Regions from separate parts of the Streptomyces profundus genome, predicted to be linked through region 2. Evidence: riboswitches for the same ligand, from Rfam matches in the RefSeq annotation. Region 2 holds a riboswitch; the other holds the start of a gene.
The links. Region 2 has a riboswitch for ZMP and ZTP ahead of K4G22_RS11035 (bifunctional 5,10-methylenetetrahydrofolate dehydrogenase/5,10-methenyltetrahydrofolate cyclohydrolase). Riboswitches for the same ligand answer to the same signal wherever they lie in the genome.
Positions count from the first base shown of each region.

Region 1: another riboswitch for ZMP and ZTP. It lies ahead of K4G22_RS28520 (glycine hydroxymethyltransferase); the one in region 2 lies ahead of K4G22_RS11035 (bifunctional 5,10-methylenetetrahydrofolate dehydrogenase/5,10-methenyltetrahydrofolate cyclohydrolase).

Region 1 is NZ_CP082362.1:6,786,364-6,801,424, reverse strand. Features, by position in the region: gene K4G22_RS28550 (macrolide family glycosyltransferase) at 1-463, shown strand, start outside; gene K4G22_RS28545 (NAD(P)/FAD-dependent oxidoreductase) at 752-1,792, shown strand; gene K4G22_RS28540 (serine hydrolase domain-containing protein) at 1,943-3,085, opposite strand; gene K4G22_RS28535 (bifunctional serine/threonine-protein kinase/ABC transporter substrate-binding protein) at 3,256-5,478, opposite strand; gene K4G22_RS28530 (aminotransferase class V-fold PLP-dependent enzyme) at 5,703-6,752, shown strand; partial or broken gene K4G22_RS28525 (endonuclease V) at 6,774-6,977, opposite strand; gene K4G22_RS28520 (glycine hydroxymethyltransferase) at 7,182-8,633, opposite strand; ZMP/ZTP riboswitch at 8,657-8,749, opposite strand; gene K4G22_RS28515 (dodecin) at 8,894-9,106, shown strand; gene K4G22_RS28510 (carbohydrate kinase family protein) at 9,724-10,635, opposite strand; gene K4G22_RS28505 (helix-turn-helix domain-containing protein) at 10,817-11,044, shown strand; gene K4G22_RS28500 (serine hydrolase domain-containing protein) at 11,154-12,155, shown strand; gene K4G22_RS28495 (hypothetical protein) at 12,344-13,093, shown strand; gene K4G22_RS28490 (peptidoglycan recognition protein family protein) at 13,166-14,671, opposite strand; gene K4G22_RS28485 (alpha/beta fold hydrolase) at 14,982-15,061, shown strand, end outside.
Region 2 is NZ_CP082362.1:2,534,187-2,549,247, reverse strand. Features, by position in the region: gene K4G22_RS11100 (dipeptide/oligopeptide/nickel ABC transporter permease/ATP-binding protein) at 1-1,523, shown strand, start outside; gene K4G22_RS11095 (oligopeptide/dipeptide ABC transporter ATP-binding protein) at 1,520-2,590, shown strand; gene K4G22_RS11090 (dihydrodipicolinate synthase family protein) at 2,587-3,522, shown strand; gene K4G22_RS11085 (sialidase family protein) at 3,589-4,782, opposite strand; gene K4G22_RS11080 (NAD(P)H-binding protein) at 5,047-5,703, opposite strand; gene K4G22_RS11075 (amidohydrolase family protein) at 5,753-6,943, opposite strand; tRNA gene K4G22_RS11070 (tRNA-Thr) at 7,242-7,314, shown strand; tRNA gene K4G22_RS11065 (tRNA-Met) at 7,363-7,435, shown strand; gene rpmG (50S ribosomal protein L33) at 7,530-7,694, shown strand; gene K4G22_RS11055 (MaoC family dehydratase N-terminal domain-containing protein) at 7,841-8,314, shown strand; gene K4G22_RS11050 (MaoC family dehydratase) at 8,311-8,757, shown strand; gene K4G22_RS11045 (TetR/AcrR family transcriptional regulator) at 8,845-9,420, shown strand; gene K4G22_RS11040 (MFS transporter) at 9,627-11,087, shown strand; gene K4G22_RS11035 (bifunctional 5,10-methylenetetrahydrofolate dehydrogenase/5,10-methenyltetrahydrofolate cyclohydrolase) at 11,167-12,027, opposite strand; ZMP/ZTP riboswitch at 12,049-12,133, opposite strand; gene K4G22_RS11030 (UDP-N-acetylmuramate dehydrogenase) at 12,176-13,231, shown strand; gene K4G22_RS11025 (adenosine deaminase) at 15,041-15,061, opposite strand, start outside.

The sequences.
Region 1 (15,061 bases), 4.3 Mb from region 2:
GCCGGAGTTCTACCGGCGGTGCCTCGCGGCCTTCGGCGATCTGCCCGGCTGGCATGTGGTGCTCCAGATCGGCAAGTACACCGACCCCGAGGAGCTGGGGACGATCCCGGCGAATGTCGAAACGCACTCCTGGGTCCCGCAGTTGCGGGTGCTGGAGCAGGCCGACGCGTTCGTCACCCACGCCGGGATGGGCGGCAGCGGCGAGGGCCTGTTCACGGGGGTCCCGATGATCGCGGTGCCGCAGGCCGCCGAGCAGTTCGCCAACGCCGACCGGCTGGTCGACCTTGGCGTGGCCCGCCGGCTCGACACCGAGGAGGCCACGGCGGACCGGCTGCGCGAGGCGCTGCTCGCGCTGACCGGCGACCCCACGGTCGCCCGACGCTCGGCGGAGCTGCGCGCGCGAGCCCTGGCCGAGGGCGGCACGGCACGGGCGGCCGACCTGGTCGAGGAGACCCTGGGCTGAGCTGGGCCGGCCCCTGGCCGCCACGGCCCCACCGGCCCGATACCCAGGCCGGTGGGGCCGTTCGCCCTCTCGCGTCTCGTTGGCCCGGTGCTCCCCCTCAGTCGGCGATGGCGGCCGGGCCGCCGCGGTACGCGCGCGTCCTCGGTTCGGTCGGCGTGTCTCTGTGCGCGGCGGTCGCGAGGGCGAGGCGCCGCATAATCCCGTTGCGCCCGTCCGGCGGCGGTCCCATCATGTCGCCGCGGGCCGCGGCACAGCCCGAGCGGCCATCGCCCCAGCGAAAAGGACCTCATGTCAGCCGTTGTCGTCGGCGCCGGAATCGTCGGTGCCTCAGTGGCCTACCACCTGGCGGATCGAGGGGTTCCGGTCACCTTGCTTGAGCGGGGGCCGGGGCCGGGCACCGGGGTCACCGCTAACTCCTTCGCCTGGATCGGCGGGTCGGGAGGCGATTGGCCCGGCGGAGCACAGGACCTACGCGAGTACGTTCTGGCGGACTACCGGCGTTTGGAGGCCGAACTGCCGCCCTTCGCCCTCCGCCGGACCGGCTCGCTGAACTGGGGAGGCGGTCCTGACCAGGAGTCACGGCTGGCGTCCGGGCAGTTCCGCGTCGGGCGAGGCGACATCGCCGCCCTGGAACCCGACCTCCGGAACCCGCCCGCTCAGGCCGTCCACGTTCCCAGCGACGCCGGTGTCGATGCGACGGCCCTGACCAGGGCACTCGTGGCCGCGGCCGAGGCCCGTGGAGCCACCGTGCGCTACGAGACCGCCGTCACCTCGTTGCAGATGTCCGGTGAGCGCGTCGAGGGAGTGCTGTCCGCGACGGGGCTCCACCGCGCGGCGACCGTCGTGCTCACTGCCGGAACCAGCGTCCCCGAGCTCTGCGAGCCGCTGCCGGTCCACCTGCCCGTCGCTGCCTCTCCGGCCACCCTCGCACGGATCGCAGCGCCACCCGGCCTGGTCAGAACCATCGTGGCCACACCTGATTTCGAGGTCCGAGAAGTTCGTGACGGCGACCTTCTGCTGACCCTGCCATACGTTGACGGCCCCGCGGCGCTCCGGGAACAGGCCGCGCACGACGCGCTTCGGCGCCTGCGGACGGCCTTTCGTGGCAGCGATGGGTGTCGCCTGCTGGGCTACCGCACCGGCAGACGTCCCGTGCCCGCGCACGGACCCCTCATCGGATACGCGACACACGATCGATCCGTCTACGTCGCCGTGATGCACCCCGGCGTCACCCTGGCACCCACCGTCGGACGGCTTGTCGCAGACGAACTCGTGACCGCCAAACCGGCTCGCGCGCTTCTGCGTTGCCGGCCACGCGTCCACCGCTGACAGTGGGCGGACCTCACCCCGGATGGCGACTCGCCGCGAGGCCTTCGGCGGGCGCGACGGTGTGGGTGATGCGCTCGCTCTCCGCGCGCGGCCGAACGCCCAGGTCCGGGCGCTTCGCGCTGAGCTGCCCCGGGCGTCGGACCGGGCGGGTCAGGCGCCCAGGCAGGCGCGGACCGCTGCCACCAGGCGGGTGGCACGGGCGTCGCCGTGGCCGATCATGCGGTTGGTGACATAGGCGAAGCCCACCCCGTGGCTGTCGTCGCCGAAGGCGAACTGGCCGCCGGCGCCGTCGTTGCCGAAGCTGCGTTCGCCCAGCATCGGGCGGAACGCGGAGTTCAGCAGACAGCCCGAGCCCCAGCGCGCCCCGGCGTCGAAGCCGAGCCAGCCCTTGCCGGACGAGATCTCGCGGACGGCGTCCGTCACGGTGTCCTCGGTGAGCAGCCGCTCCCGGTCGCCGATGCCGGTGACGGCCGCCGCGTAGACGCCGGCGAGGCCGGTCGCCGAGGCGACGGCGCCCGCGCCGGGCAACTCCATGGCCAGCAGCGCCGGATCGTTCCAGCCGCGCGGCTCGTCGAGGCCGGGGAAGACCAGGGCGCCGTTCATCGTGACGATGCGGGTGAGCAGATGCTCTGGTCCTGGCATCGGGGGACGCCGCTCGGCCTCGACGAGGCGGGCGCGGGCGTCCCACTCCTCGGGTGGCAGGCCGATCCAGGCGCGCAGACCCAGCGGGTCACCGATCGCGCGGCGGAAGAAGGCGCCCGGGGTGTCGCCGGTGATCCGGCGGATGACCTCGCCGAGCAGGAATCCGAAGACATGGCCGTGGTACTCGTGGGCGGTGTCGGGCGCCCAGAGGGGGCGCTGCTCCTCGATGGCCCGGACCACCGGGGTCCAGGCGGCGATCTGGTCGAAGTCGAGCACCGCGTCCAGGGCGGGGAGGCCGGCCCGGTGGGCCAGGACCATGCGGCTGGTGATCAACTCCTTGCCCGCCTGGGCGAATTCGGGCCAGTAGCGGCTCACCGGCGCGTCCAGGTCGAGCCTGCCCTGCTGGGCGAGGAGGTGCGCGCACAGGCTCACCAGGCCCTTGGCGCACGAGAAGACGGGGACCGCGGTGTCCTGGGTCCAGGCCCGCCCGGTGCGCGGGTCGGCGACCCCGTCCCACACCTCGACGACCTTGCGCCCGTCGACGAACACCGTGACGGCCGCGCCGAGTTCCGCGGAGTCGGCGAAGGTGCGCGCGAAGGTGTCGGCGACGGCTCCCCAGCGATCGTCGGCCCATCCGTTTCGTTCGTCCATCGCCGTTCGCCCTCCAGAGGCCGGTGGTTCCGTCCCCGCCACGGGGAGCGGCCCCCGCGCCACGGAATGATCAACCGGGCCACCCTACGGACGAGTCCGGTCGACCGCGAGGGAATTGCCGCCGCCCCGTTCGTGGGGAGCGAGCGGCGCGAGGATCCGAGAGAGCGGCCCTAGTGTGAAAGAGCGCCCTGGAAGCGGAGTTCGCCGAGGTGGGCCTGGTAGAGGTAGGCGAGTGGGCCGCCGCCGGCGTAGTCGCCGACGGAGTCGAAGGCCAGATCCCTGGCCACGCCCCGGTACTGGCTGGCCCTGAGCCGTGCGAACAGCTCGGTCCTGCCGAGTGTGTCGTTCCGCTCCACCGTGCCTCGCATCGCGCCGACGAGCATCCGGGCGGCGTCATAGCCCTCGGCCGCGTAGGGGTCCGGATCCCAGCCGAAGCGTTCGCGGTGGGCCCGGCCGAAGTCCCTGGCGCGTGGGTCGCGGCGCGGATCGGTGTAGGTGGCGAGGAAGAACCAGTCGTCGGGCGGCTGGCCGGTGTGACGGAAGTACTGTGGCCCGATGGCCCGTTCGGTCGCGAGCCCGAGGCCGTCGAAGCCCGCGTCGCGTAACGCCCGCGCCAGCTGCCCGGCGCCCTCGGCGAAGCCGCACCAGACCACGGCGTCCACGCCGTCGGCCAGCAGTTCGGTGGCGAGCGCGGTGAAGTCCGTCTGCTCGGCGTGCAGTTCCCTCGGATACACCTCGAACCGCTCGCGGTCCATGGTGCCGTTGACCACCCTGGTGGTCTGGCCGCTGTACTCGCCGGCCGAGAGATCGTCGAGCACGGCGACCCGGGCGGCGGCGCGCCCGGACAGGAAGTCGCCGACCGCGAGGCCGGCCAGCGCGGTGCTCGGCCTGGCGTGTAACAGCGTGGGGCAGGTCTCGCGATCCACCAGATCGCTCACCGAGAGGGCCAGCAGGGGGAGTTCGGCCTCGCCATAGATCTCGGCGACGGCCGGCAGCACCTCCTCGTGGGTGGGGCCGATCACCGCCATCACCTGCGGGTCGTCCGCCAACTGCCGGGCGACGCCGGCGGCCAACTCGCGGTCACCGGCGTCGTCGAGCGTCCGGACGGCCAGGGCGAAGGGGAGGTTGCCCATGCGGTTCAGCTCGTCGATGGCCATGTTGAGGCCGCGCTGTTGCCCGTTGCCGAAGGAGGCGTGCTCGCCGCTGAGGTCGGCGTGCAACCCGATGGTGTAGGTGACGGTATGCGCCGCCGGCCGTGTCTCGGGGGCCGTCTGGTTCCTGATCAGCAGCCCGGCGCCCCAGCCGAACGCGGCCAGCGCCCCCGCGCCGCCCAGCAGCCGCAGGGTGCGGCGGCGGCCCTGGCCGGCGTCCCCCGCCGGTGGCGGCGCCGGGTCGGACAAGCCGGAGACACCGACGGCCGATGCACCCAACTCTCCTGCGCCATCCGGAAGTTGCTCGGCGGGGACACGCTCGTCCGAGGGGGCGATCGGCAGCCGGGGGAAGCCGTTGTCCGGCGCCTCGCAGGCGGCGAACGGCTCGTGGGAGGCGGGGCGCGGCAGCGGCGCCGCGTAACGGGCGGCGACCTCGCGGGCCAGCCGCCCCGGCAGCCAGCCGGCGCCCACGGGGGCGGCCAGCTCCCGGCAGAGGTCGGCGGCGGAGGGACGGGGGTGCGGGTCCTTGTGCAGGCACGCCTGGACGACCTCCAGCAGGCCGCGCGGCACATCCGCGAGATCGGCCGGCTCGTAGGCGGCGCGACGCAGCAGCTCGCGCGGGGTGCCGTCGCCGAACGGCCCCCGGCCGGTGGCGGCCAGCGTCAACAGGCATCCGAGAGCGAAGACATCGCTCGGCGGGCCGAGCGAGTCGGGGCCGCCGACCGCCTGTTCGGGCGAGAGATAGCCGGGGGGCCCTATTCGGGTGCCGGAGCCGCCGAAGCCGGTCAGCCTGGGCCCGTCGAGCGTCAACTGCACGTGCCCAGGGCGCAGGTCACGGTGTGTCAGCCCGCCTTGGTGGACCGCGTTCAGCGACTCGGCGAGCAGCGCGCCCAGGGCGCCCACGGTGCGCGGCGGCAGTGGCCCGTGCGCGGCGACGGCCTCGGTCAGGGTGGGGCCCGCGACATACGGGTACGCCGCCCAGACCGTGCCGCCGGCGGTGTCGGCGGCGGCCACCGTGACCAGCCGGCGGGCGCGGACATGGCGGGCGGTGGCCACATCCGCCTCGAACCGGGCGCGGAACGCCGGATCGGAGGCGTAGGCGGGCCGGATCACCTTGAGCGCGACGGGCTCGCCGCCGAGCGAACGGGCCAGATAGACCACGCCGCTGCGGCCCTCGCCCAGCCGGCGTAACAGCAGATAACCCCCGATGCGGCGCGGATCGGCCGGCGTCAACTCCCGCATGACGAACAGCTCTTCCCCGCCGGCCCGGCGACGCCCCACGTCGCGCGAGCGCCGCCCGTAACCTGGTGTCGACGCACCGCCCCTCCCGGTTCCTCGTCCTCTGCACCTTAGCGTGCCCCGGCCAGCACCGGGAGTGTTCGCGCTTTCGGGGTGAAATCCGGAGTGAACGGGGGGAAGGGGTCCCCTCGCGCGTGCTGGCGGCTGAACCGGTCAAGACTGCTGTCATGGACTCTTTGACGGAAGCCGAGTACGCGCTCGACCCCGGCTACCTCGACACCGCCTCGCACGGCCTGCTGCCGGCCTGCTCCGCCACCGCGCTGCGGGCGGCGGTGGACGGCATGGCCGAGGGCCGGCTGGACCAGCCGGGGTACTTCGGCGCGGTGGAGTCGGCCCGGCGGACGTTCGCCGCCCTGGTGGGACTTTCACCCGAACGAGTGACGGTCGGCAGTTCGGTCTCCGCCCATGTCGGACTGATCGCCCAGGCGTTGGCGCCGGGCACCGAAGTGCTCTGCGCCAGCAACGAGTTCAGCTCACTGGTCACCCCCTTCGCGCTCCGTTCCGAACTGCGGCTGCGCCAGGTGCCGCTGGCCGGCCTCGCCGAGGCGGTGGGCCCCGGCACGGGGTTGGTCGCGGTCTCCTCGATCCAGTCGATGGACGGCGCGCCGGCCGATCTGGCGGCGATCGCCGAGGCGGCCCGCCGGCACGGGGCGGCGACGCTGGTGGACACCACCCAGTCCACGGGCTGGCTGCCGCTGGACGCGGGCGACTTCGACTACACGGTGTGCGGCGCGTTCAAGTGGCTGCTGTGCCCGCGGGGGGCGTCCTTTCTGACGGTTCCTCCCGGCGGGGGCGGGCTGACACCGCTCTCCCCCGGCTGGGCGTCGGCCCTCGACCCGGTGCGCGCGGTGCTCGGTGTGGCCGACGAACTGGCCCCCGACGCACGGCGGTTCGACACCAGCCCGGCGTTCCTCCCCTATCTGGGCGCGGCACTCTCGCTGGCGCTGGTGGCGCGGCTCGGACAGGAGGCCATCGGCGCCCACGATCTGGCGTTGGCCGAGCGGTTCCGGGCGGGCCTGGCCGAGTGGGGCCGGCCGGCCGGCCACGACGGCTCGCCGATCGTGGCGGTGGCGGAGTCGGCGGGCGCCGCCGAGGCGCTGGCCGCCGCCGGAGTGCGGGTGACGCGGCGGGCCGGCCGGCTGCGGTTCGCGTTCCACCTCTACAACACGGAGGCCGAGGTGGACGCGGCGCTGACGGCGCTGCGGAGCGCGGGGTGAACCACCCCGCCGGGGCAGCGGTCAGGCGGCGACCGGCGCCTCGCGGCAGAGCCGGCCGGCGGCGCGGGTGGTCTCCGGCAGCCGCACGCCCCTGGTCAGACGCGAGGTGTGGGCGCAGGCGTCGTCCAGCGTGGTGCGGTGCCCTGGCGAGACTTAGAGGGGCTTGACGCCGTCCCGGGTGCGCAGCGCCCGGCCCACCTCCTCCTCCCCGTCGAGCGGCGGCGACGGCGGCGGCGGCCAGGTTTCGCGCGTCGTCAGAGGCCACGTCGACCCGGACCACCGTGCCTGGCTCCCCTGGCCCGGGGCCCGAGGATTCGTAGACGGCCCACGGCCGAGGCCGTCGCTGGACGGCGACGGCCTCGGCCTCGGTGGTCGGTGTGGTGTGCGGATGGACCAGGCGCAGCGGCATGGCGAGCCGCGAGCGCCGGCTCAGCCCAGGTCGATCTGGGGGTAGAGCGGGTGCTTGGCCAGCAGATCGGCGGCGCGGTCGGCGACCTCCTTGGCGACGCCGTCGGCGAGCACATAGGTGGCCTTGGACGGCTTGCCGCTCTTCGCGGTGCCGGGCGCGGTACGGCGCAGGACGCTGTCGATCAGCTCGGCGACCTCGTCCATCCCGTCCGTGGTGAGGCCACGGGTGGTGAGCGCCGGGGTGCCGAGCCGGATGCCGGAGGTGTACCAGGCGCCGTTGGGGTCGCGCGGGACGGAGTTGCGGTTGGTGACGATGCCGGCGTCCAACAGGGCGCCCTCGGCCTGCCGGCCGGTGAGGCCGTAGCCGGAGACGTCCAGCAGCGCGAGGTGGTTGTCGGTGCCCCCGGTGACCAGCCGGGCGCCGCGCCGCACCAGGCCCTCGGCCAGCGCCTGGGCGTTCTCCACCACCCGCTGGGCGTAGTCCTGGAACTCGGGCTGCCGGGCCTCGGCGAGCGCGACGGCCTTGGCGGCCATCACATGCGGCAGCGGACCGCCCAGCACCATGGGGCAGCCACGGTCGACCTGGTCCGCGAGCGAGTCGTCGCAGAGCACCATCCCGCCGCGCGGGCCGCGCAGCGACTTGTGGGTGGTGGTGGTGACGATCTGCGCGTGCGGCACCGGGTCGAAGTCGCCGGTGAGGACCTTGCCGGCGACCAGCCCCGCGAAGTGCGCCATGTCGACCATCAGCGTGGCGCCGACCTCGTCGGCGATCTCCCGCATGATGCGGAAGTTGACCCGGCGCGGGTAGGCGGAGTAGCCGGCGATCAGGATCAGCGGACGGAACTCGCGCGCCGAGGCCCGCACCGCCTCGTAGTCCAGCAGCCCGGTCTCCGGGTCGGTGCCGTAGCTGCGCTGGTGGAACATCTTGCCGGAGATGTTGGGGCGGAACCCGTGGGTGAGATGGCCGCCGGCGTCCAGCGACATGCCGAGCATCCGCTGCTCGCCCAGCGACTTGCGCAGCTTCTCCCAGTCCTCCTCCGTCAGGTCGTTGACCTGACGGACCCCGGCCTGCTCCAGCGCGGGCAGCTCGACCCGCTGGGCGAGAACGGCCCAGAACGCGACGAGGTTGGCGTCGATCCCGGAGTGCGGCTGCACATAGGCGTGTTGGGCGCCGAACAGCTCGCGAGCGTGCTCGGCGGCGATGGCCTCGACGGTGTCGACGTTGCGACAGCCGGCGTAGAAGCGGCGGCCGATGGTGCCTTCGGCGTACTTGTCGCTGAACCAGTTGCCCATGGCCGCGAGCACGGCGGGGGACGCGTAGTTCTCGCTGGCGATCAGCTTGAGCGAGGCGCGCTGGTCCTCGATCTCGGCGCCGATCGCGTCGGCGATCCGAGGCTCGACGGCGCGAACGACGTCGAGACTGGAGCGGAACGCGATGGACTCGGTGGTGCGGGACGAACTCTCCGCTGACACTCAGGGCCTCCTTGACCAGACGTCGCGACGGCCCAGGCGCACGGCTTCTCATCGCATCGCTGTGGCCGCTCCCTGATGGTTTCGCCCATCCTGACGCGCCAGTCACGGCCCGCAGGGAGCCTAACATCGCGCGCGGTCAGCTCCATGGGCGAGATCCGGGCACCCACCTGACGACGGATGCGCTCCGGGTGCGGGGCACGGACGGCTGGGGCACCGTTGAGACCAGCCGCCACGCCCCTCTCGACCCCTCGGAGGTCGTCATGCCCGCCCATATCTATCGCGTGACCGAGATCGTCGGGTCCTCGTCGGAAGGCGTCGACGCCGCCATCCACAACGCGATCGAACGGGCCTCGGCCACCCTGCGCCAACTCGACTGGTTCGAGGTGACCCAGGTCCGCGGCCATATCGAGGACGGCCGGATCGAGCACTACCAGGTCGGCCTGAAGGTCGGCTTCCGCCTGGAGGACGCGTAGCGCCTTGCCGGCGATCAGCCACCGCCCGCCGCCCGCCGGCCGCCGGCCGGGTCGCCGTCAGGCGACGGCTCGGCACCGCGCGCGGCCGACCCACAGCCCGCGCCGGATCGCCACCCCCACCGCCGCCGACCACACGGGCCGCCGTGGCCTCCCGGGCTGGCACCCGCCAGCAGCGACACGGCGAGAGAGGCCAGAGAGACACCACGCATCGGAGCCCAGAAGAAACGACGCAGGCACAGCACGGACCAAACCCGGCGCCCGCCAGCAGCCGCACGACCAAGCCCCAGACGCGGCGCGGCACGGGCCGGCCCCACAGGCATCGCACCAGGCACGGCGCCCGCCGGGAGCGGCACGGTGGAGCCGTCTTGAACGGCCGGCCGCTGCCGGCGGACGGCCGACCAGAGTCCCTCGACACATCGCGGCAACGGTGCGGCCGGACGGACGGAAACCGAAGGACGTCGCGCACCGGACACGCCGCCCGCCGACAGCGGTGCCGCCGAGCCGGAAGCTCGACGCACCGCCCGGACCCGCCACGCAGGTCCGGCGCCCGGCCGAGGGCGAAGTGCCACCCGCCGGGAACGGCGCCGACGGCCCCCGGACGAAGTCCGGGGCGGCGGCTAGCGCTCCCGCTCGCTGGTCGTAAGCTCGTCGCGGGTTGGGGGGTTCGCGCCCTCTCTGGCGCAGGTGAGGGCCGCGGCGCGAACGCAGCGTTCGAGTAGGGCGGTGAGCGCGGTGGGGTCGGCGGGAATGCCGCCTCCATCGGCGAGGGTGTCCAGCAACGCGGCCTGGAAGGCGTCGCCCGCCCCCACCGTGTCGACCACCCGCACCTTGAGGGCCGGCACGGAGATCCGGTGCTCGGCGCTCAGCGCGAACGCACCCCGGGCGCCCAGCGTCACCACCACCAGCTCGGGGCCCAGGGCCAGCAACGCCCGGGCGGCCTCCTCCGCGGTGTGGTCGGGGTAGAGCCAGCCGAGGTCCTCGTCGCTGGCCTTGAGCACCTGGACGACGCCGGCCAGCCGTTCGGCCCGGCGCCGGTAGTCGGCCCGGTCGGGGCGGACGGCGGGGCGTACGTTGAGGTCGGCGGCCACCAGCCGGCCCTCCGCGCGTTCCCGCCGGCAGAGGTCCAGCACCCGGGAGGCGCCCGGTTCGACGGCCACCGCGAGGGATCCCGTGTGCAGCACGGCGGTGTCGGCCGGCAGCGGGAACTCCGACGGCGCCCAGGCGGCGAGGAAGTCGTAGTCGGCGGAGCCGTCCGCGCCGAGGTAGGCGAGCGCGACCATCGTTCTGGTGGGTTCGGCGGTGGTGAGTCGGCGCACCTCGACGCCGATGCCGCCCAGGTGGGCTTCCAGCAGGGCGCCCGGCGGATCGTCGCCCCAGCTGGTGAGCAGGGTGACGGGGCGGCCGAGCCGGTGCAGGCCGACCGCGACGTTGGCCGGGCTCCCGCCGGGGACCGCGCGCGCCTGGCGTTCCCCCGTGCGCCACAGCAGGTCCACCAGGGCCTCTCCCACGACGGCGACCCGAACTCCCACCGTTTCACGCTCCCTTCGGCCGCCCCTCGGACGAGCGCGGCTACGCCATCCTGCGGGGGCGGCGGCGCCGACGGCAACCGCGCCGGGGCAACGGGCGGCCGGGGAGGGAGAAACGGGCACGGACCGACCAGACTGTCAACCCAGGTTGACAGTCCACCGTTTGTCAACCATGGTTGACACCATGGCACAGGTCGACCTCTCCCCCGTCACCGAAGCACCCGACCCCCTGCGCGCGCTGCGGATGGCGGCCGAGGCCCGAGCGGAGCTGGAGCGCGCCGAGGCGGTGCTGGTGCGCCGGGCCCGCAACGACGGCGCCAGCTGGGCCGCGATCGCCGCCGCACTCGGCGTCTCCCGACAGGCCGTGCACAAGAAGCACGGCGGGCGCCGCCTGCTGCGCCGCACCGACTGAGCCCCTCCCCCGAGAACCCTCAAGAACCTCCCCAACGGCCGCCGCCCGGCCACCACATGTCCCGCCCCCGGCCGTTGGCCGGCAGCCCTTTCGGAGGTATCCGATGCCCATGACCGCGACCGCGTTCGAAGCCCTGGTCGAAGAGACCGCTCGGGAGACCGCGACCGAAGGCCCGGGGCAGGTGGCCGTGGGCGCCGTGCTGGGCGACGAGACCGCCCTGTCGGGAGCCGACCCCTCCGCGATCTTCGAGATCGGTTCCGTGTCCAAGATGTTCACCGCCCTGGCCCTCGCCCGGCTCACCGTGCGCGGCGCCCTCGACTGGGACCAGCCCCTGGCCACGCTGCTGCCACCGGAGACCGAGGTGCCGGAACGGGACGGCGTGGCGATCACGCTGGGACAGCTCGCCTGCCACACCTCGGGCCTGCCCCGACTGCCGCGCGGCCTGATGCCGCGCGTCCCCTGGGACGCGGCCGACCCCTATGCCCGCTGCCAGGAGCCGGCGCTGCTCGCGGAGTTGACGCGCACCCGGCTGAAGTCGACGCCGGGGAGGCGCTTCCGCTACTCCAGCTTCGGCACGGGCCTGCTCGGCCTCGCCCTCGCCCGGCACACGGGCGGCGGCTACGACGCGCTGATCCGGCGGGAGATCTGCGAACCGCTCGGACTGCGCGACACCGTCGTCGCGTTGGACGAGGAACGGGCTTCGCGGCTGGTCCCGGGACACTCCTACCGGGGCAGGCCGCGCCCCAACTGGGATCTGGCCGACCTGGCCGGGGCCGGCGGACTGCACTCGACACCGGCCGACATGCTCCGCTTCGCCCTCGCCCAACTGGGCGACAGCACCGGCGAGTTGGCCGAGGCGATGGCGTTCACCCACGCCACGAGCGAACGCGTCTACCGGGCACACACCGCCCATCCCGGCTTCTACGGCACCCATCTGCCGGCATCGGCCGGACGGCACGCCGTGCTCTTCCACAACGGCAGGACCGGCGGCTACCACACCTTGTTCGCGCTGGCCCCGGCGCGCCAGGCCGCGGTGGTCCTGCTCAGCGCCAGGGCGCGCTCCATCGACCGGGCGGGATTCGGCCTCCTCACCCGCCTGGCCAGCGCCTGAGCCGAAACGGGCCGAACGGGGCCGAACGGGAGCGGATACGGGAGTCGCGACGGGCCCGGCGTCAACCCGGTTGACGTGTGGTCAACGTCGCGGCGCGCTCGGCGGGAGCGGGGTACCTTCGTGGCGCGGCAGACGACGTGACGGCACGGCTGGCGGCGGTGCCGACCGGCCCTACCCGAAGGAGTGGCGTGGCGACGGGTTTCACCGTGGACATAGCCGGCGCGGACGGCATGCGGACGGCCGAGTGGACGGTCGGCGAGGAATTCCTGATCAGGCCCAACCGGTGGGGTGAGGACGCCGAGCCGGCCGCCCGGGTCAGGCTGCTCACCCCCGAGGGCCGGGAGGCGGCGCCCGAGGCCGCCCTGGCGATGGCGTCCCGCCCCGTGACCGTCGCCGAGGTGGAGGAGCGGCTGAGCCTCAAGGGCGGCGGCGATCCCCATCCGGTGCTGGCGCTGACCTGTCCGGACGGCAGCAGGATGGCCACCGTGATCCCGGAGGAGCGGGTGCCCTGGCCGCAGCACTTCCATGTCGTCGACGAGAACGACCGGGCGCTCGCCGAGATCACCCACACCCCGTCCCGTCTGGGCCGGCGCTGTTCCTGGCGGATCGACCTGGCCGAGGGGGGCGACCCGATCGTCGGCCATCGGGGTTCGCTGCGCGGGTGGTTGGTCTTCGTGCTGGCGTTCCCGCTCTGGCTGGTGATCTTTCTGGGCTGTCTGCTGCTGACGCTGCTGACGTTCGGCCATGTCGCCGAGATGGTGGTCTGGGGCTGTCCGCGCAGCGTGACCTGGCGCCGGCGGGGCGGGATCGCCGGGGGCCGTTCGTTGACCTTCGGTCATCTGCGGACGGACTACCACCACGATCCGGCGCTGCTCGATCCGCGCGTCGCCTACGCGCAGGCGGCACTGCACTACTTCGACACCATGCACCACGACTGAGCCGGTGCCCCGGGGACGCGCTCCATGTCCCCGGGGCACCGGCTCGTTCGAAAGGGCCTCAAGCGCCCCCGGTCAGTCGCCAGCCTGTAGCGCGGCCCAGGTCAGCGGGCCGACGACGCCGTCGACGCCGAGCCCCCTGTCGTCCTGGTAGTCCCGCACCGCCTGGGTGGTGAGCGGACCGAAGGAGCCGTCGATCGAGACGGACCGGCCCAGCGCGGCGGTCAGCGCCCGTTGGAGTCGGGACACCGCCTCACCGCTGCTGCCCTCGCGCAGCGTGCCGGTGCTGCCGGCGGAGAGCAGCGCGGTCCAGGTCTTCGGGCCGACGATCCCGTCGGCCGTCAGGCCCTTCGCGCTCTGGAAGCCCCGCACCGCGGACTCCGTGGTCGGGCCGAACTGCCCGTCCGTCGCCCCGGCGTCCTGCCCGTTGTTGTTGAGCAGATGCTGGAGCGCGACCACCAGGGGGCCGCTTGAGCCGTTGCTCACCGTCGAGTAGGCGGGGAAGTCCAGCCCCGGGTCGCCGGGATCGCCCGGGTCGCCGTCGATCAGCTCCATGTAGTAGTCCCAGTCCCAGTGCGGGCCAGGGTCGGTGTGGTCGTTGCCCGGCACCTCGTGGTGACCGACGATGTGCTGCCGGTTCTTGGGGATGCCGTAGCGGTTGGCCAGGTGGCTGGTGAGCGCGGCGGAGGAACGGTACATCGCGTCCGTGAACCACGACGGCTCGTCCACCCACCCCTCGTGCTCCAGGCCGATGCTGTAGGCGTTGCCGGAGCGGGCGTGCCAGGCGGTGTCCCGGTCGCGCACGGTCTGGGTGACCTCACCGTCCGACGAGCGGATCACATAGTGGGCGCTGACGTTGGACGACGGGTTCTGGAACCAGCTGATGGAGCCGGCGTAGGAACCCTGGGTGACATGGATGACGACCGTGTTGATCGACTGGGTGCGCCCGGTGTTGTAGTTGGAGGAGTGGGCCGCCACCCAACGGGCCGGCGGGTAGTCCTCGCTGAGGACGCCCAGGTCCACGTCGGCGTAGTCGCCGCGCTCGGGGTCGACCGACTGAGCGTCGACCTCGACCGTCTCGCCACCGTCGACGACCGCTTCGATGCCGTCTCGGAGCAGGTCATAGACCGCGTCGGCATAGAAACGGGCGCCGGTGTCCTCGGCCGCGCCGCCGTAGCGGGCGACCACCGGGTACCAGGCGTCCAGGTCGGCACGCTGGTCGGCGGAGAGGCCGACCTCGTCCGCATACGCGCGTAGAACTGCTGCGCCACCGCTGATGTTCGCGATGGTGTTCTGGCTCAACTCGTCGGCGCTCAGGCCCGTTTCATCGGCTGCTGTGCGCAGGGTCCGATGGGTGGGGTTGTCCACCAGGTGCATCACTCCGAAGCCTCGGGCGTGACTGGGCAGCCCGTCGTGGTCGTTGAGGCGGGTCTCGCCGTAGCCGACCGCGACCAGCAGGTCCCTGGGGACCTCGAACTCCGTCGCCGCCTCCTCGAAGGCGGCGTTGACCGGTTCGGCGACCGGGGCGGCGGCGCCGGCCAGCGCCGGCTGCGCGGCGACGAGCAGGCCGGCGAGGGTCACGCCCGCCAGAGCCGAGGTGCCGTACCGTCTGTGTGGGGCAGATCGTCTCAACACGCTTCTCCGTTCGCAGTTGCCTGGGATGGCGCCCAAAAGGGGGTCGGGCGCGCGCAACGCCCCCAGCCTTCAGCGTGGGCCATGACCATGTCAACGTTGCGGCGGATACGGCGCGCCGCGTCAACTCGGACGCATGCGCCCTTACTGACACAACGTCAACGCCCTCTTTCACGCCACGGACCCTGACCGCGCCACATACTGACCCTCGACACGGCGACAGACCGTCGCCCAAGGGTCCGGCGAGAAGGAGTCAACGGTGGACCAGGAAGCGAACGCGACCCCGCACGCGGATGTCAGCATCGGCCGGGACGGGGTGCCGGTGGCCACCTACGCGTG
Region 2 (15,061 bases):
TGCGCGCCAACGTCCTGGCCCAGTACGGCGAGGACTACGTCACCGCCGAACGCGTCATCGGCGCCCGCACCCCGCACATCCTGATCCGCCATGTCGCCGTCAACTGCGCCGCGCCGATCCTGGTGTTCTGCACCGTGATGGTCGCCGACGCCATCGTCTTCGAGGCGTCGCTCTCCTTCATCGGCGCCGGCGTGCGACCGCCGGAACCGTCCTGGGGCAGCGTCATCGCGGACGGCAAGAACCTGGTCCTGCTGGACGGCTGGTGGGCCACCGTCTTCCCCGGGCTGCTGATGCTGCTCACCGTGCTGGCGCTCAACATCCTCGCCGAGGGCGTCTCCGACCGCTGGGCAGCGCCCGCGACGCCCAGGGAACGGCCGCGGGACGCCGAGGCCGCCGACCCGGTCGAGCGGGCCGCCGCCCCGAGCGGCGAGGTGCTGCCGCTGCCCGGCCTGGAACGCGCCGGCGAACGGCTGCGCGCGCTGGCCCGGCCGCCCGTCACCGCCGAACCGGTGCTCAGCGTCCGGGACCTGACGGTGGGCTTCGCCGACCGGCACGGCGGCACCGAGGTGGTCGCCGGCGTCGGCTTCGACGTCCGCCCCGGCGAAGTCGTCGGCCTGGTGGGGGAGTCGGGCTGCGGCAAGTCCCTGACCGCGCTCACCGTGATGGGCCTGGCGCCACGCGGCGCCCGCATCGGCGGCAGCGTCCGCTTCGACGGGCGCGAACTGAACGGCCTCGCGCCCCGCGCCCGCCGCGCGCTGCTCGGCCACCAGATGGCGATGGTCTACCAGGACGCGCTCTCCTCGCTGAACCCCGCCATGACCATCCGCGCCCAACTGCGCCAACTGGTCAGCAGGGGCGGCCGGCGCACCCCCGCCGAACTCCTCGAACTGGTCGGCCTCGACCCGGAGCGGGTGCTCCGCGCCTACCCGCACGAGATATCCGGCGGCCAGCGCCAACGCGTGCTGATCGCCATGGCGCTCTCCCGCGAGCCGAGGCTGATCATCGCCGACGAGCCCACCACGGCCCTCGACGTCACCATCCAGGCCCAGGTCATCGAGCTGCTGCTGCGGCTGCGCGCCGAGTTGGGCTTCGCGCTGGTGCTGGTCTCCCACGATCTGGCGCTGATCGCCGACGTCACCGACCGGGTGGTGGTGATGTACGGCGGGCAGATCGCGGAGACCGGCGTCACCGCCGACCTGGTGGGCGCGCCCGCCCACCACTACACCAGGGGTCTGCTCGGCTCCGTGCTGTCCCTTGAGTCGGGCGCGGAACGGATGACGCAGATCCGGGGCGTGGTGCCCTCACCGGCCGACTTCCCCGCCGGCTGCCGCTTCGCCGACCGCTGCCCGCTGGCCGACGACGACTGCGTCGAGCCACCGCCCCCGCGGCCGGCCCCTGGTCCAGGACACCGCGTCGCCTGCCACCACCCGGCCCCGCCACCGGACGGGAAGCGGGCCGTCGACCAGGACCAGCAGGACCAGCAGGACCACCAGGACCACCAGGAAGGCCAGGGAGCCCGATGAGCGTCGATGACGAGACCCAGGCCCCGCTGATGGAACTGCGCCAGGCGCACCTCTCCTACGCGGCGCGCGGCGGCGGCCTGTTCCGCCCCCCGCGCGTCCAGGCCCTGGTGGACGTCGACCTCGCCATCGCGCCAGGCGAGACGCTGGGCGTGGTCGGCGAGTCGGGCTGCGGCAAGTCAACGCTGGCCAGGGTGCTGGTCGGCATCGAGCGGCCCGAGTCCGGCACGGTGTCGCACCGGGGCCGCGACCTCTGGGCGATGCGGCCCGACGAACGCCGCCGCACCCTGGGCGTCGGCGTCGGCATGGTCTTCCAGGACGCCTCGACCGCCCTCAACCGGCGGCTCCCCGTGCACCGGGTGCTGCGCGATCCACTGGATGTGCACCGCCAGGGCTCCGGCAGCCAACGCGACGCGCGTGTCAGGGAGTTGCTCGGCCTGGTCGGGCTGCCCGCCGGGGTGGCCGACGCGCTCCCCGGGCAGCTCTCCGGCGGTCAGCGGCAGCGCGTCGCGATCGCCCGCGCGCTGGCCCTCGAACCCGCGCTGGTGATCGCCGACGAGCCGACCAGCGCCCTGGACGTCTCCGTCCGTGCCCAGATCCTCAACCTCCTGCTGGACCTCAAGGAGCGGTTGGGGCTGGCGATGGTCTTCGTCTCCCACGACATCCAGACCGTGCGCCGGATGAGCGACCGGGTGATCACCATGTATCTCGGCCGGATCGTGGAGGAGTCACCCGCCGAACGCGTCACCGGCCACGCCCGTCACCCCTACACCCGGGCGCTGTTCTCGGCCACGCCGGGACTGCTCGACCCGATCGAGCCGATCCCGCTCACCGGGCCGCTGCCGTCGGCCACCCGCCCGCCCAGCGGCTGCCCGTTCCGCACCCGCTGCTGGAAGGCCGACGAGCGGTGCGCCGAGTCGATGCCGGACTTCACCGGCGAACCCGGCGAGACTCCCGACGGACACCGCTTCCGCTGCCACCACCCGGTGGCCGCCTCGGAGTCCACCCGCCAGCTGGTCGCCCAGGCGACCGCGGCTGCCACCCCCGTCCCGCACAAGGAGCGTCCATGACTCTGCCCGCCCGCCTCACCGGGGTGATCCCCCCGGTCTGCACTCCCCTGAACCCCCGGGGCGAGGTGGACACGGCGTCCCTGACCCGCCTGGTCGACCAGTTGGTCGGCGCGGGCGTGAACGGGCTCTTCCTGCTGGGCTCGTCCTCGGAGGCCGCGTTCCTCACCGACCGGCAGCGGGTCACCGTCGTGGAGACCGTCGCCGCCCATGTCGGCGGCGGGGTCCCGGTGCTGGCCGGCGCCATCGACATGACCACGCCCCGGGTGGTCGAGCACGCCCGCGCCGCGCTGGCCGCCGGCGCCGACGCCATCGTGGCCACCGCCCCCTTCTACACCCGGGTCCAACCCCAGGAGATCGAACGGCACTTCAGGGAGCTGGCGCACCGGATCCAGGCCCCCGTCCTCGCCTACGACCTGCCGGTCGCCGTGCACAGCAAGCTGGGCGCCGACCTGGTGCTGACCCTGGCCGCCGACGGCGTCCTCGCCGGGCTCAAGGACTCAAGCCCGGATCTCGGCGCCTTCCGCGAGGTGCTGCGCGAACTGCGGGACGGCGCGGCGGGGGAGGGGTTCGCCGTCCTCACCGGCTCCGAACTCATCGTGGACGCGGCCCTGCTGCTGGGCGCCGACGGCGTCGTCCCGGGCCTGGGCAACGTCGACCCGCACGGCTATGTCCGGCTGGTCGCGCACTGCGAGCGCGGCGAGTGGAAGGAGGCCGGCGCCGAACAGGACCGGCTCGGGCGGCTGTTCGCCCTGGTGGACGAGGGCTCCCCAGGCCGGATGGGCCGCGGCTCGTCCGCCATCGGCGGCTTCAAGACGGCGCTCCACCTGCGCGGTTGGATCGACCACCCGACCACGGCCGAGCCGCAGATCCCGCTCGACGAACGGGAGACGGAGCGCGTCGCCCACCATCTGGCGGTGGCCGGGCTGCTCTGAGCCGACCACCTCAGAACCGGCGGCGGGCCGGCTCACCCCGGGGGGCGAGCCGGCCCGCTTCTGGTGTCAGCTCTCGTCGAGACGGCGGAACTCGACCGTCTCGTACGGGCCCTGGACACCGGTCTCGTAGAGCACGCCGACCGTGCCGTCGTCCAGACGCACCAGATCCGAGTAGGCCGCCGGCTGCTCGGAGAGCGTCACCGCCGGCTCGAACGAGGCCCCGTCGTCGTCGCTGCGCCAGACCGTCAACGCCTCCCTGGCGTCCGGGTTGGACGGCCCGGAGAAGAGCAAGGGCCCCTCCTCGCCCGGGAGTCGGAGCACGCTGCCCTGCACCACGGGCACCGACTCAAGGCCCGGCTGTGCGAGGAGCGGCCCCTCCAGGCTCGCCCCGCCGTCCGACGAGTAGCCGCCGAGACGGTTCCCCGCCGCCTCGCCGTTCTGGTCCCTGGCGCTGAAGTAGACGCGTCCGTCGGGGAGTTCGGCCGCGCTGGACTCGTTGGAGTTGACCGCCCCGTCATAGCTGTCGTCCACATAGCCCAACTCCCAGGTGACGCCCCCGTCATCGCTGTAGAGCGCGTGCGAACCGTAGTAGCGCGACTCCCGCCCGGTGTCGGGCGAGCCGGCGGGCGGGGCCGCCGAGTGGTTGGCCGGCACCAGCAGCCGCCCGGCGTGCTCGCCGGTGGTCAGCGCGATGGCGTGCCCGGGACCGGTCGCGTACCAGCGCCAGTCGGGCAGCTTCGCCTGGTCGGTGATCTCCCTGGGCGGCGTGAAGGTCCGCCCCTCGTCGTCGCTGGTCTGCACGAAGACCCGCCGGCTCTGCTCCGGGGTGACCTCGCCGCGCATGATCTCCGCCTCGGTGACCTCGCCGCTGTTGTAGCAGGTCACCAACACCAGCCGGCCGGTCGCCGGATCGATCACCGGCGCCGGGTTCCCCCGGGTGTCGCCGGCACCCTCGGCCACCACCGTCAACGGGCCCCAGGTGCAGCCGCCGTCCTCGGACCGGCGCGCCACCACATCGATCTCGCCGGTGTCGCTCGCGCCCGAGACCCGCCCCTCGGCGAAGGCCAGCAGCGCCCCTGACGGCAGCACCACGGCGGACGGCACCCGGAAGGTGTCATAGCCCTCGGTGCCGGACACGAACGGCACCGAGGAGTCACAGGCCGCAGGGGGCGTGCCGCCGTCACCACCGCCGGCCAGCGCGGCCGGTGCCGCCGCGACCAGCAGGCCGAGCGCGGCGCTGGTCGCCACCACCAGCGGCACCGCCCGCCTCCGCCGGCCGACACCCGCACGGGCGCGGGCCGTTGAGAGACGCGTCAGGGAAAACGTCAGGGGATGCATACCGAACTCACTCCTGTCGGCGAGGACTCTCGGACCACACATAGGACGCCATACGTTGGACGTTGGACGTCCCACGCACAGTAGAACGGCGTCCGCCGGCCGACAAGGCGACGGACGCCGTTCGTTCAGAGAAACCCAGGGAAGTCCGGGGAGGCTCAGGGAAGCCCGGGGACAGCCCGGAGCGGTTCAGGCCGCCTCGGCGACCGCGCGGGCGATCGGGGTGTCCCCGTTCACCAGATCCAACGTCAACCCCGCCGACGAAGGCCGCTCCAGCAACGCCGCCAGCACGGCCGCCACATCGTCTCTGGTCACCGTCGAGTAGTCGACGCTCGGCGCCAACCGCACCCGGCCCGTGCCCGGATCGTCCGTCAGCCGACCGGGCCGCAGAATCGTCCAGAACAGCCCGGTGCGCGCCCGGATATCCGCGTCGGCCGCCCCCTTCGCCCGCAGATAGGCGGCGAACACCGGATCCGTGCCGGCCGGCGGCTCGTCGTCCACCCCCATCGCCGACACCACCAACAGCCGCCGCACCCCGGCCCGCTGCGCCGCGTCGGCGAAGAGCGTGGCGGCGGCCCGATCCACCGTCTCCTTGCGGGCCACCCCGCTCCCTGGGCCCGCACCAGCGGCGAACACGGCGGCGTCCGCACCGGCCAGATGCCGAGCGACCTCCTCCACCCCCGCCGACTCCAGATCGCAGACCACCGGTTCGGCCCCGGCGTCGAGCAGCGCTCCGGCCTGCTCCGGCTGCCGGATCAACCCGGCCACCCGCTCACCCCGCCCGGACAGCAGCTTCTCCAGCCGCCGGGCGATCTTGCCATGTCCACCAGCGATGACTGTGCGCATACCTCGACGGTAACGCGCTCCGGCGCACACCCGGGGCTCCCGACCACGCTCATCCCGCCGGTTGGCGCGGCAGTTCGAGACCCACCGGGCTCGGTGGATCCGAGCGGTACTCGCGGACCGCGCTCGTCCTGGCCACGATCCGCCCCCGGTGCAGCACCACCCGGCTGTACCCCAACGACAGCGCCCCGGCCACCGACTCCCCCCGCACCGCCAGCAGTTCGGCCGGCGCCCCCACCTCGACTGCCACCGCCGCCAGGCCCAGCGCGGCCCGCGCCGCGCGGCTCACCGCCTCATAGGCGGCCAGCGGCGCCCGTTCGCCCCAGGACGCCAACAGAAACGCCGCCTCCAGCGGGTCCCCGCGCCCCACCGGATTGACGACCGAACGCAACGCCCCGCTGCCGGCCGCCACCCGCACCCCGGCCGCCGTCAGCTCCCGCACGGGCACCCGCCCGCCGCGGCTTCCCGCGCAGCCGCCCTGCGGCAGCGAGACCACGCTCACCCCGCCGGCGGCCAGGCCCTCGGCGACACCGGCCAGCTCCGCCGGCGCCAGCCGGCCGAGGCCGCCGGCCGGGCCCACCGTCAGCCGCGTCACCCCACGGGCCCGCGCCAACGCCACCAGCCGCCCCAGCCACCGCGCGTCCGCCGCGTCGGTGTGCAGATCCACCGGGCTGCCGTGTTCGGCGGCCAGCTCGACCACCTGGTCGAGATGGCCGGCCGGGTCCGGATCGAGATCGGGCGCGCCGCCGACCGCGTCCGCCCCCGAGACCACCGCCTCCCTGAGCAGGGCCCGCTGCTCAGCCCCGGCCGTGCCGGTCAGCCGCCCCGGCAGCGCCACCGTGCCCAGCTCCGTCAGCCCGGTCAGCGCCAGGGCGGCCCGCCGTGCGGCGGCGAGGGCGGCCAACCCCCGCTCGTCGCGCACCGTCACATGGCTGCGCTGCGCGGTCGCGCCATGGCCCAGCTGGGAGAGCGCCGCCTCGGTGATCCGCCGCTCCAGCACGACCGGGCCGCCGGCGGCTCCCCCCGCCTCGGCGGTCAGCGCGACATCGTGGTGCGCGTGGGGTTCGGCGGGCGCGGGCAGCAGCAGATAGCCGGCCAGATCGACCCGCTCGCCCGGAGCGCCCGCCGGCAGGGTGCCGGCCGGGGCGACGGCCAGGATCCGGCCGTCGGCCAGGGCCACATCCACCGCCCGGCCGTCGGCCAGGCGGGCACCACTCAGCAGCAGCCGATCCGAGTCCGGCATCGCTCTCCCAGGTCAGACGACGAGCAGCGGCCCGAGCGCGGTCGCGAGGGCGCTTCCGGCCACGGGCGGCGGGACGGAAGCGAGCGTAAGGGGCCGCCACCGGGCCGATCGGGAGCAACCTGGCGGATCAGCGGAATCTGGATAAAACCGAAGAAGCCAGAAGAAGCCAGCAGAAGCCGGAACAAGTCTGAAGAAGCCGGGGGAACGGGGCGGGAAAAATCGTACCGCCCCGCCCAGAGGGACCGGGTCTCAATGGATTTCGCCATCCGCCGGGGACCGTGTAATCTCTTGAGCGCTCGCCCCAATAGCTCAGTCGGCAGAGCGTCTCCATGGTAAGGAGAAGGTCAACGGTTCGATTCCGTTTTGGGGCTCTGGGGTGCCGGGCCCTTATCCGCGAGGATGAGGGTGGCTCACCCTGTGGCGGCGTAGCTCAGTCGGTAGAGCAAACGGCTCATAATCGTTGTGTCACCGGTTCAAGTCCGGTCGCCGCTACTCTCAGTAGCCGATTGCGGGGTCGGTCCTCCGATCGGCTACTCTTCTCTGTGTTCAATAGGTTTTACCCGTCCATCCGTCAAGGAGCACTCACGTGGCTGCCACCGACGTCCGCCCGAAGATCACGCTGGCCTGCGTGGAGTGCAAGGAGCGGAACTACATCACCAGGAAGAACCGGCGTAATGACCCGGATCGCATGGAGATGAAGAAGCACTGCCCGCGCTGCAACGCGCACACGGCCCACCGCGAGACCCGCTGATCCAGCGGGAGCCCCCCGGGTTCTCAAGCCCGAAGGGCCAGGAGTTCGCTGTGTGAAACCGCCCTCGGTATCCACCGGGGGCGGTTTCGTCTCTGTGGGCACGCGCCTGTCCCTACGATGGATCTCAGGATGTGAGGATTCCGCCGATGCCCCTCGACCAGTCCTTTGTCGGGCGGAGCTATCCCCCCACCGAGCCGTACGAGGTGAGCCGGGAGAAGATCCGCGAGTTCGCCGAGGCGATCGGGGACGACAGCCCGGCCTACACCCGGCCCGAGGCGGCCAGGGAGTTGGGCCACCCGGACGTGATCGCGCCGCCGACCTTTGTCTTCCTGGTCAGCTACCGCGCCGCGTTCGACGTCGTCCAGGACCCCAAGCTGGGGCTCGACTACAGCCGGGTGGTCCACACCGAGCAGCGGTTCACCTACGAACGCCCACTGCGCGCCGGCGACCGGCTCTCCGTGACGTCGACGATCGAGGCGATCAAATCGCTCAAGGGGAACGAGATGGTGACCGTGCGCGGCGAGCTGCACGACGAGTCGGGCGCCCATGTGGCGACCGCGTACACCAAGCTGGTCGCGCGCAGCGCCGACGAGGCCCCGGCGGGGGAGGGGGACCGATGAGCGCGAACACCCGTACGAAGGTCGCCTATGCGGAGGTCGAGGAGGGCACCGAGCTGCCCGCCCGCGTCTTCCCCGTCGACCGCGCCACGCTGGTGCGGTACGCGGGCGCGTCGCTGGACTTCAACCCGATCCACTGGAACGAGCGCTTCGCGGTCGAGGTCGGCCTGCCCAATGTGATCGCCCACGGCATGTTCACCATGGCCGAGGCGATCCGGGTGGTCACCGACTGGGTCGGCGACCCGGGCGCCGTGCTGGAGTACGGGGTGCGCTTCACCAAGCCGGTGGTCGTGCCCGACGACGGGGTCGGCGCCGAGATCAGGGTCGCCGCCCGGGTGGCCGCCAAGCTGGACGACGAACGTCGCACCGTCCGGATCGACCTGACGGCGCACAGCGACGAGCAGAAGGTGCTCGGCCTGGCCCGCGCCGTGGTCCGGCTCCCTTAGGGCCCCTCAACCCTCGACCGAGACGGCCAACACGGCGTCGCCGGTCGGGGGTTGACATGATTAGTGATTGACCAATAACTTACTCTCATGGCACGGGAGAGTGGCCGCATGTCGGCCGAGGAGCGGCGCGAGAGCGTCATCCGCGCGGCCGTGATCGAGTTCGGCCGCGCCGGCTACGTCGGCACCTCGACGGCGGCCATCGCCAAGCGGGTCGGCGTCTCGCAGCCCTATCTGTTCCGCCTCTTTCCCGACAAGCGTGCGATCTTCCTGGCCGCGGCCCATCGAACCATCGATGAGATGCGGCGGCGGTTCGACGAGGCCGCCGGGGGGCTCGCCCCCCAGGAGGCGCACGACGCCATGTGCAAGGCGTACTTCCCGCTGATCAGCGACCGCGCCCATCTGCTCTTCCAGATGCAGATGTATGTCGCGGTCAGCGCCAGGGAGTCGGAGGGGGACCACGAGTTCGCCGCCGAGATCAGGTCCGCCTGGGCCGAGATGTGGGATTCGATCCTGGCGAAGCTGGGCGACGACACCACCCTCACCAGGGACTTCGTCGGCATCGGCATGCTGATCAACGTGATGCTGACCATGGGCTTCCCCGAGGGGCACCGCGTCTGGGAGACCCTGACGGTCTTCGACTACCTGGAGGGCTCCAACTCCTAGGTTCTGTCTGTAGATCCTGTAGATCCTGTAGATCCTGTCGGATCAGCCTGTCGGTCCTGACCCGGGCACCCGTCTGCCCTCGAAAGTTATTGACCAATCAATACCAAGCCAGTCGCCACCAGCGGTCGGACCATCGCCGAACCGCCGTGGGGGCGGCCTTCGGCGAGCGTTTCCGGGACCTCCAAGGGCCCGGAGAGGAGGGGAACGTGAAAGAGACAGCCAGCCCACCGCGCGACGGAAGCGTCGTCTGGACGCTGATCATCGTGGGGGCCGCGACCTTCATGGCCGCGCTCGACAACCTTGTGGTCACCACCGCGCTGCCGGTGATCAGGGACGATCTCGGCGGGGAACTCGCCGATCTGGAATGGATAGTCAACGGCTACACCCTGCCGTTCGCCTGCCTGTTGCTGCTCGGCGCGGCGCTGGGCGACCGGTTCGGACGGCGCCGCGTCTTCGGCGTCGGCGTGCTGATCTTCACCGTGGCCTCGGCCGGCGCCGCCGTCGCCGGCTCCACCGGCGCGCTGATCGCGGCCCGCGCCCTCCAGGGCGCCGGCGCGGCGATCCTGATGCCGCTCAGCCTCACGTTGATCTCCGCCTCGGTCCCGCCCGCCAGGCGCGGCGCGGCCTTCGGCATCTGGGGCGCCGTCAACGGCCTCGCCGTCGCGGCCGGGCCCCTGGTCGGCGGGGCCATCACCGAACACCTCTCCTGGCAGTGGATCTTCTGGCTCAACGTGCCCATCGGCCTGGCCCTGATCCCGCTGGCCCGCCGCAAGCTCGCCGAGAGCACCGGCGGCAACGACCGGCTCGACCTGATCGGCACCGCCCTCGTCAGCTCCGGCCTGTTCGGTGTGGTGCTCTCCCTGGTGCGCGGCCACGAACACGGCTGGACGTCGGGCTCGGTGGTGACCGGTTTCGTCCTCGGCGGACTGCTGCTGATCGCCTTTGTCCGCTGGGAGTTGAGGACCAGCCACCCCATGCTGCCGATGCGCTTCTTCCGCTCCCGCACCTTCAGCGCCATCAACGCCGCCAGCCTGCTGATGTTCGCCGGCATGTTCGGCTCCATCTTCCTGCTCACCCAGTACCTCCAGCTGATCCAGGGCTACAGCCCCACCGAGGCCGGCCTGCGGATGCTGCCCTGGACGGGGATGACGCTGCTGGTCGCCCCCCTCGCCGGCGCGCTCACCGACCGGATCGGCGGCCGGGTGATCATCTCCTCGGGCATGGTGCTGATGGCCGCCGGGCTCGGCTGGCTGGCCGCCCTCGCCGGGCCCGACGCGGGCTACGCCCCCCAGATCCCGGCCTTCGTCCTCTGCGGCGTCGGCATGGCGATGTTCTTCGCGCCGGCCGGAGCCATGGTGATGGGCTCGGTCGCGCCCCGCGACGAGGGCATCGCCTCCGGCGTCAACAACGCGCTGCGCGAGGTCGGCGGCGCGCTCGGCGTCGCCGTACTGGCCTCCGTCTTCGCCAGCCAGGGCGGCTACGGGACGCCCCAGGTCTTCGTCGACGGGCTGACGCCGGCCGTCTGGCTCGGCGCGGCGGCGGTGCTGGCCGCCGGCCTCGTGGTGCTGCTCGCCCCCCGTCGCGGCGAGCAGGCGCCCCCGGCGGGCGGCGCCCCCGAGGGGAACGAGGGCGACCGCCCCGAGCCGGCCCCCGCGCTCGTCCCCTGACCGGCGACCCCGCCCGGCGGCTCCGTCCGACGGACCCCCCGGCCCCGGCGGCCCGTCAGCCGCCGGGGCCGGGGGGCCGTCACGCCAGGCCCAGTTGACGCTTCGCCGCCACCACCGTCTGCGCGAGCAGCACCGCGATGGTCATCGGCCCGACGCCGCCCGGCACCGGCGTGATCAGGCTCGCCCGCTCCCGCGCCGACTCGAAGTCGACATCGCCCACGTTCCCCTCGTTGTAGCCCGCGTCGATCACCACGGCACCCGGCTTGATGTCCGCACCCCGGATGAACCTCGGTCGGCCCACAGCGGCGAGCAGCACATCCGCCTCCCGCACCCGCGCGGACAGCTCGACCGTCCGCGAGTGGCAGTACGTCACCGTGGCGTCCCGACCGAGCAGCAGCAGGCCCGCCGGCTTCCCGAGAATCGCGCTGCGCCCCACCACCACGGCGTGCTTGCCGGCGAGATCGACGTCATACGCGTCGAGCAGCCGCATGATCCCGCCGGGCGTGCACGACACGAAGCCGGGCAGGCCGAAGGCCATCGCGGCGAACGAGTGCGTGGTGACCCCGTCGACGTCCTTCTCCGGCGCGATCGCCTCGAACGCCGCCCGTTCGTCGATATGCGGCCCCACCGGATGCTGCAACAGAATCCCGTGCACCCCGGCGTCACGCGAGAGGGCGGTCACCTCCGCCACCAGGCCCTCGGTGCTGATCGACGCGGGCAACGCCACCCGCCGGGACGCGATGCCGGCCCGCTCGCACTGCCGGCGCTTCATCCGGACATAGGCCACCGACGCGGGATCCTCGCCCACCAGGACCGTCGCCAGGCAGGGCGCCGTCCCCGTCCGCCGCAGAACCTCCGCCGCGTCCGCGGCACTGGCCTCGACCAGGCGCCGCGCCGGGCCCGTGCCGTCCATCGGGCGAGCCGACTGTGTCTGGGTCACGTACCACTCCTGAGCCTCGAAACGAGTCGCCCAGGCGCACGGCATCGACGGATGTCAGGCCGCTCCCCGGTGGTACTCCACCCCAGCGCCAGTCACGGCCCGCCCTCACCTTAGTCGACCGGCGTGGCACGTCTCGTAGGGTGGCCTGGTGCTGGAATCACCTGACGCCCCGCTCGCCCCGCTGACCACCCTCCGGCTGGGCGGACCGGCCGACCGGCTGCTCACCGCCACCACCGACGAGGAGATCGTCGAAACGGTGCGACGGGCCGACGCCGACGGCGAACCCCTGCTGCTCGTCGGCGGCGGCAGCAACCTCGTCATCGCCGACGCCGGCTTTCGGGGCACCGCGCTGCGCATCGCCACCACCGGCTACCGACTGGACGGCACCCGGCTGGAGTTGGCCGCCGGCGAGAACTGGTCGGCGGCCGTCGCCCAGGCGGTGGACGCCGGCCTCGCCGGCATCGAATGCCTCGCCGGCATCCCCGGCTCCGCCGGCGCCACCCCCATCCAGAACGTGGGCGCCTACGGTCAGGAGGTCTCCTCCGTGATCACCGAGGTCGACGTCTACGACCGCGCCGCCGGCGAGCTCGTCACCCTGCCGGGCGCCGAGTGCGGCTTCGCCTACCGGCACAGCCGGTTCAAGGCCGAGCCCGACCGCCATGTCGTCCTCCGCGTCCGCCTGGAGCTGAACGACGCCGGCGGCCTCTCGGGCCCCGTCCAGTACGCCGAGACGGCCCGCGCGCTCAGTGTCGAACCGGGCGGCCGGGTGCCGCTGGCCAACGCCAGGGACGCGGTGCTCAAACTCCGCACCGGCAAGGGCATGGTCCTCGACCCCGAGGACCACGACACCTGGTCGGCCGGCTCCTTCTTCACCAACCCGGTTCTGGACGAGGCCGCCTTCGCCGCCTTCCTCGACCGCGTCGCGGACCGCCTGGGCCCCGACGTCGCCGCCCCGGCGTACCCGACCCCCGATGGCCTCACCAAGACGTCCGCCGCCTGGCTGATCGACCGCGCGGGCTTCCCCAAGGGCCACGGCACGGGCCCGGCCCGCATCTCCGGCAAACACACCCTCGCCCTCACCAACCGGGGCGAAGCGACCACCGCCGACCTCCTCACCCTCGCCCGCGAGGTCCGCGACGGCGTCCACGCCGCCTTCGGCATCACCCTCGTCAACGAACCCGTCCTCATCAACGCCACGCTCTAACCGAGCGATCAGCGGCAACCGCCGCCCCAGCCGGCGCGCCTCGCGCTGCGCGCCCTCGCACGGGGCTGGTGCTCTGGGTCTGTTGCTTCGCGTGGCCTGGGTTTTCGTATGTTCCGCCTGCCGGCGTGCCTTGTGCTGTGCGGCTTCACGTGCGCTTCCGCGTGGCCCGCTCGCTGACGCGGCCGGCGCGCCGGTTTGCGCTGCGCGCCCTCGCACGGGGCTGGTGCTTTGGGCCCGTTGCCCCGCCCGGCTTGTGTTCTCGCAGGTTCCGCCCGCGGCGCGCTCTCCGCTTCCGCCTTGCCGACCCTGCCGGCGCTCCGCGTCCGCTGCCTTACGTGGCCTGGGCTTTCGTACGTTTCCGCCTGCCGGCGCGGCCAGCGCTCCGCGCGGGAGCGCGACGCTCCTACCCAGCCGACACCGTCGGCGCCGCACGCCTGTCATGTGACGGCCGCGCACCATGCCCGCTGCCCGACGCGCCTTGCGCTCCCACAGCCCGCGCGGCAGCGCACCGCGCTCGCTCCGCCTGGCAGGTGCCGCCGCGGGTTCCGCCTGCCGGCGCGCCTCGCGCTCCGTGCCCATTGCCCATCCTGGGCTGGGCTTTCGCACGCTGGCGCGGCCAGCACATCGCGCCCCGTCTGGCCTGCGCCTCGGCCCACCCCGCGTCGCCCGGCGTGGCCGGTGCTTCCCTGTACCCCACCTGGCGGGTGTGGCCAGTGCACTGTGGCTTGTGTCTCCGCGCGCCCCGGCCGGTGCGGCCGGTGCTTCTCCGGGGACCGCCTTGCTTGGCGCGGCCGGTGCCCCGGTCTTCGCCTTGCCGGTGTGGCCCGCACTTCCTCGGGCACTGTCCTGCCCGCACGGCCAGCGCGCCACCCGCCTGGCGATCCGCGCCCGCGCCCCGTCTCGCCTGGCGCAGCCGGTGCCTCTCCGCACCCCACCTGGCCGGCGCGGCCAGCCCCCCGTCCCGTCTGGCCTGCGCTTTCGCACACCCTGCCCGCCCGGCGCGGCCCGCCCGCCCGGCGCGGCCAGCACTCGTCGTTCCCGCTTGCCCCGGGGCGGCCAGCCCCCCGTCCCGCCCGCGCGGCGAGCGCACCGTCCTGCCGGCGCAGCCCGCCCGCCCGACGCGGCCGGCCATTGTCGTTCCCGCTTGCCCCGCCGGCGTGGCTTGCGCTCCACGCCCGCTGCCCCTCCTGGTCGGTGCTTCCGCACACCCCGGCGCAGCCGGCGCTTCCCGCCCGCGCGGCCAGCGCCCCGCGTACCCCGCCCTGTCCGCGCGGCCAGCGCCCCTGGCGATCCGCGCCCGCGCCCCGTCTCGCCGTCTGGCCTGCGCCCCTGCCCACCCGGCCTCGCCTGGCGCAGCCGGTGCCTTCCTGCACCCCACCTGGCCGGCGCGGCCAGCCCGCCGTCCCGTCTGGCCTGCGCTTTCGCACATCCCGCCCGCTCGGCGCGGCTGGCACTTGTCGTTCCCGCTTGCCTCGCCTGGTCGGTGCTTCCGTACACCCCGCCCTGCCGGCGCTTCCCGCCCGCGCGGCCAGCGCCCTGCGTACCCCGCCCTGTCCGCGCGGCCAGCGTGCCGCCCGCCTGGCGATCCGCGCCCGCGCCCCGTCTCGCCGTCTGGCCTGCGCCCCTGCCCACCCGGCCTCGCCTGGCGCAGCCGGTGCCTCCCTGCACCCCACCTGGCCGGCGCGGCCAGCCCGCTGCCCCGCCTGGCCTGCGCTTCCGCACACCCCGCCCGCCCGGCGCGGCCAGCGCACCGCGCACCCCGCCCCGCCCGCGCGGCCAGCGCCCCGCGGTCAGCGCCCCGCGCAGCGGCTAGCGCACCGCGAGCCACGT